2 regions of the Gracilibacillus sp. JCM 18860 genome follow, and region 2 is predicted to be linked to the other one. Evidence: predicted binding sites of a transcription regulator. Region 2 holds the regulator's gene; the other holds the start of a gene.

Region 1 (2,204 bases), 1.5 Mb from region 2:
GAAACAGCAAATCTAAATAAAACGATTGGTGCGGCATTTAGACAAGTGGAGAATATCCGATATATTCAAGAAACGGTTGGACTAGATGCACTACCAGATAAGTTAAAGGAAATTGCGGAACTTAGATTAGAACATAATGATGTATCTCTTAAGGAATTAGGGGAAATGGTCTCTGGAGGGAAGATTAGTAAGTCAGGAATTAACCACCGATTGAAGAAAATAGATCAATTTGCGGAACAAATAAGAAGTGAAAAACTTACTGTAAATAAATCCTAGAGCATATGTGTTAAACATGTGCTCTTTACCTTTTAAAATGCTAAGTAAAAACTTTTGTGTAATATTGGAAGAAGTGATATAGTATAATAAAATGATAACGCTTTCAAAAATGAGGAGGATGGGAATGGTTGAACAGACAGTTATTATAGGGGTAGATCCTGGCTTACAGGCTCGTCCTGCAGCACAATTTGTACAAAAGGCAAATCATTATACTGCCGAAATTTTTATTGAAAAAGATCAAAAAAGAATCAATGCGAAAAGTATTATGGGATTGATGAGTTTAGCACTCTCCAAAGGGAGTGAAATTAAAATAATCGTCGATGGTACGGATGAAGAACAAGCATTAGCAGATCTAGTAAGCTTTATAGAAGGAAATTCAGAATAGAAAAACCCTGCGATGATGCAGGGTTTTCCAATGTATTAATTTAAATCAGTTGGTTTCTTTTCCATCACTCGGTCGATTAGACCATATTCTTTTGCACGCTCTGCTGTCATGAAATTATCGCGATCTGTGTCTTTTTCAACAACTTCAATCGGTTGGCCAGTACGATCAGCTAGAATTTGGTTTAATTTTTTACGCATTTCGATAATACGATTTGCATGAATTTGAATATCAGAAGCTTGACCTTGTGTTCCGCCAAGTGGCTGGTGAATCATGACTTCACTGTTCGGTAGAGCAAATCGTTTTCCAGGTTCACCTGCAGCGAGTAAGAATGCTCCCATAGATGCTGCCATTCCAATACAGATGGTAGATACATTTGGTTTAATGAATTGCATCGTATCATAGATCGCCATACCTGCTGTAATGGAACCACCAGGAGAGTTAATGTATAGGGAGATATCCTTATCTGGATCTTCTGCAGCAAGGAATAATAGTTGAGCCACGATACTATTAGAAACATTGTCATCAATGGCGCTACCTAGCATAATAATTCGGTCTTTTAATAGGCGAGAGTAAATATCATAAGCACGCTCACCACGATTAGTTTGTTCAATAACTGTAGGGATTAAATTCATAAGAAAACTCCTCCTTTATTGCTTCATCATTTTATTATTTAACTATTAACATCATAACTTAATGGTCAAAAAAGGTCAAAAGATTTGATTGACTTTTGACCTTCTTGGATGGATGATCTTTTCGTCTATTATAATCTATGTTCATCCTACCCGAAAATAACATAATTTAAACAATCAATTCAATTGTTGCAAAAGAAAAATATAGATTTCGTTGAAATTAATTATATCTTTCGCTATAATTAATCTTGTCGTATTTTTTCATGCGCCCGTAGCTCAGGGGATAGAGCAATGGTTTCCGGTACCATGTGTCGGGGGTTCGAATCCCTCCGGGCGCGTAATATCCTTGTATATGATGTCAATAAGCTCATTGAATTGCATATAGGTAATAAAAGCACCTCTCTTCCGTCTACCTAAGTAGTTAGCCGGAGGAGGGGTTTTTTGTTCCAAAGAAAGTCGAAAAATAATTGAATGAAATCGAATAAACAACGAACAAAATAATGATGACATTATCAAAGTTTTTAGTTACAGACGCTTTTTCCATAGTAATATCCTACAAATAGTGATAAAATCCTATTAAATATACATAGGAAGGAAATGAGCATGAAGAAATTATTAGTTTTTTTATTCTGTATTATATTTTTAACTGCTTGTGGATTCGAAGTCGAGAAAAATGAAGAAGAAGGAAAAGAAGCTATAGATACAGATACTAAAGATTCAGAACCAAATCAGAATGACGATAAAGAAGCGGTTGAAGTAGATAAAAACTTATTAAGTGTGGAAGTTACCATACCTTCCTCTATGATAGAATCTACCGATGAATCGATAGCGAAAGCTGAAGAGGAAGGGTTAAAAGTAACAGAGAATGAAGACGGAAGCTTGACTTATAAAATGTCAAAATCCAAACACAAGGA
Region 2 (2,204 bases):
TCAACTAAAATTACCGCACTTAGGAGTGAGATATTTGCTTGAAGATATCTTTGATGCACAATTCATAGAGTCGATCTCAAAATTAGCTATTGCTTTATTACTATCCGGATTAATAGGATTCGAACGAGAGCTAAATAAACATTCAGCAGGATTTCGTACACATATATTAGTTGGCATTAGCTCTTGTCTTATGATGCTATTATCGATAAATGGCTTTGATTATTTTATCGAAAATTATGATAACATCCGTTTCGATCCTGCGAGAATCCCGTCCTATGTCATCAGTGGGATTGGTTTTCTCGGGGCTGGAACAATTATTGTCAATGGTGGAACGATTCGAGGCCTAACCACAGCAGCATCTATATGGGCAGTTGCCGGATTAGGGTTAATTATCGGTATAGGCATGTATAAAGAGGCCATTGTCACGACGGTGATCATTCTTGTTAGCCTAGTTGTTTTGAATAAGTGGGAAAAACAGATTCATAGAAAAAGACATCAAATTTCATTTGAAATAAAAGTAGCAAAAGACAAAAATACGGCTAAAATTCTTGAAAAAATACAATCATTTCCAATTGAAGTCAAGCAGTTTGACATTACAAATGATGAAGAAGGAAACAGACGGATTAAAATGTATATTGATGTTACCCATCAGAAAAACCGCGATAACCTTCATGAATGGCTACTAGAGCAAGATGATGTCAAGAAAATAAAAATGAAGTTTCAATAAAAGAAGCATACCCACGGATGTAAGTCTTGCTTTTAGCATAAAATTCCAAAAACATGTTTCTAATAGTGGAAAAAAGGCAATAATAATTAGGAACATTATAGTTGCATCCGTCCTCACATGCAGTATAATAATAATATAGTCAAATATAGTCAAAGTCAGATAGGAGGAGGGAAAATGCGCAATATTTCAGATATTATTGAAGAATATTTGAAGGAAGTATTGCAAAGCAATCAAACGAAAATCATTGAGATTAAACGTAGCGAGATTGCGGATCGTTTTGAATGTGTACCCTCTCAAATTAATTATGTGATCAATACAAGATTCACTTTAGAAAAAGGGTATCTAGTCGAGAGTAAGCGTGGCGGTGGAGGTTATATTAGAATTAGTAAAATTACCAATGACGATAAAGCAAAGTTAATCGATGAAATTATTGAGATGATTTTACCGAAAATCTCCCAGCAGAAGGCCGCCAATATATTGGAGCGATTACTGGAGGAGGAGCTTATTACGACAAGAGAAGCGAAGTTAATGGTTGCTGCATTGAATCGTAATATCTTATCCTTCCAGCTACCCTTGAGAGATGAGTTGCGAGCTAGAATTATGGCAGCAATGCTACAATCCTTAAAATATGAATCTTAGGAGGTGTTCTTATGGAATGTCAAGAATGTCAACAGAATCCTGCAACACTTCACTTTGCTCAGGTGATTAATGGAGAGAAAAAGGAAATTCACGTCTGTCATCAGTGTGCGAAGGAAAAAGGCTATGTACCTCCTGAAGACGAATCCTATTCCTTACACAATCTGTTATCAGGGCTTTTTCAATTTGATTCAGATGCCTTCCATACATCATCTCCACATCATTCAATGGAGCAAGATCTCCAATGTGAAAAATGTGGTATGACCTATCAAGAGTTCACACGAATTGGAAAATTTGGATGTGCCACTTGTTATGAGACGTTTTCTAGTCATTTAAATCCAATATTTCGTAGAGTTCATAGTGGAAATACAACCCATGACGGAAAGGTTCCGAAACGTGTAGGTGCGGATATTTATGAAAGGAAGCAGCTAAGAAACTTAAAATGGAAACTCCAACAACTAATTGCTGATGAGGCATTTGAGGAAGCTGCGAACATTCGTGATCAAATAAGACAGCTAGAAAAAAACCTAAACCAAAAAGGGGAGGGTGATGCTTAATGGGGCTTGAACAATTTATCAATGAAGCCATTAGTCCATGGTTAAAGGAAGATGGACCAGATAGTGATATTGTGATGAGCAGTCGCATTCGACTAGCTCGAAACTTTGAACAGTCACCATTTCCTTTAATTGCAAATGAAGAGCATCTTGAAGGTATCTTATATTTTTTAGAAAAAGAATTCAATCATCGTAGTTTTACACAATATGAACAGCTTGAATTTGTTAGAATGGCGGATTTAAAATCAATTGAAAAACAGGTATTGGTTGAAAAACATCTAATAAGT

The links. Region 2 encodes CtsR, which represses protease genes until heat stress. Its sites were predicted from a motif close to ATGGTCAATAAAGGTCAAACA; they were not measured.
Region 1: the regulator CtsR is predicted to act here: its motif matches at 1,355-1,375, upstream of clpP (ATP-dependent Clp endopeptidase proteolytic subunit ClpP).

The regions. Positions count from the first base shown of each region.
Region 1 covers NZ_AP043868.1:4,248,371-4,250,574, forward strand. Annotated here, with positions in the region: gene whiA (DNA-binding protein WhiA) at 1-276, shown strand, start outside; gene ACZ5R4_RS20575 (HPr family phosphocarrier protein) at 401-661, shown strand; gene clpP (ATP-dependent Clp endopeptidase proteolytic subunit ClpP) at 697-1,293, opposite strand; tRNA gene ACZ5R4_RS20585 (tRNA-Arg) at 1,556-1,628, shown strand; gene ACZ5R4_RS20590 (hypothetical protein) at 1,894-2,204, shown strand, end outside.
Region 2 covers NZ_AP043868.1:2,769,296-2,771,499, forward strand. Annotated here, with positions in the region: gene ACZ5R4_RS14000 (MgtC/SapB family protein) at 35-727, shown strand; gene ACZ5R4_RS14005 (CtsR family transcriptional regulator) at 902-1,366, shown strand; gene ACZ5R4_RS14010 (UvrB/UvrC motif-containing protein) at 1,378-1,920, shown strand; gene ACZ5R4_RS14015 (protein arginine kinase) at 1,920-2,204, shown strand, end outside.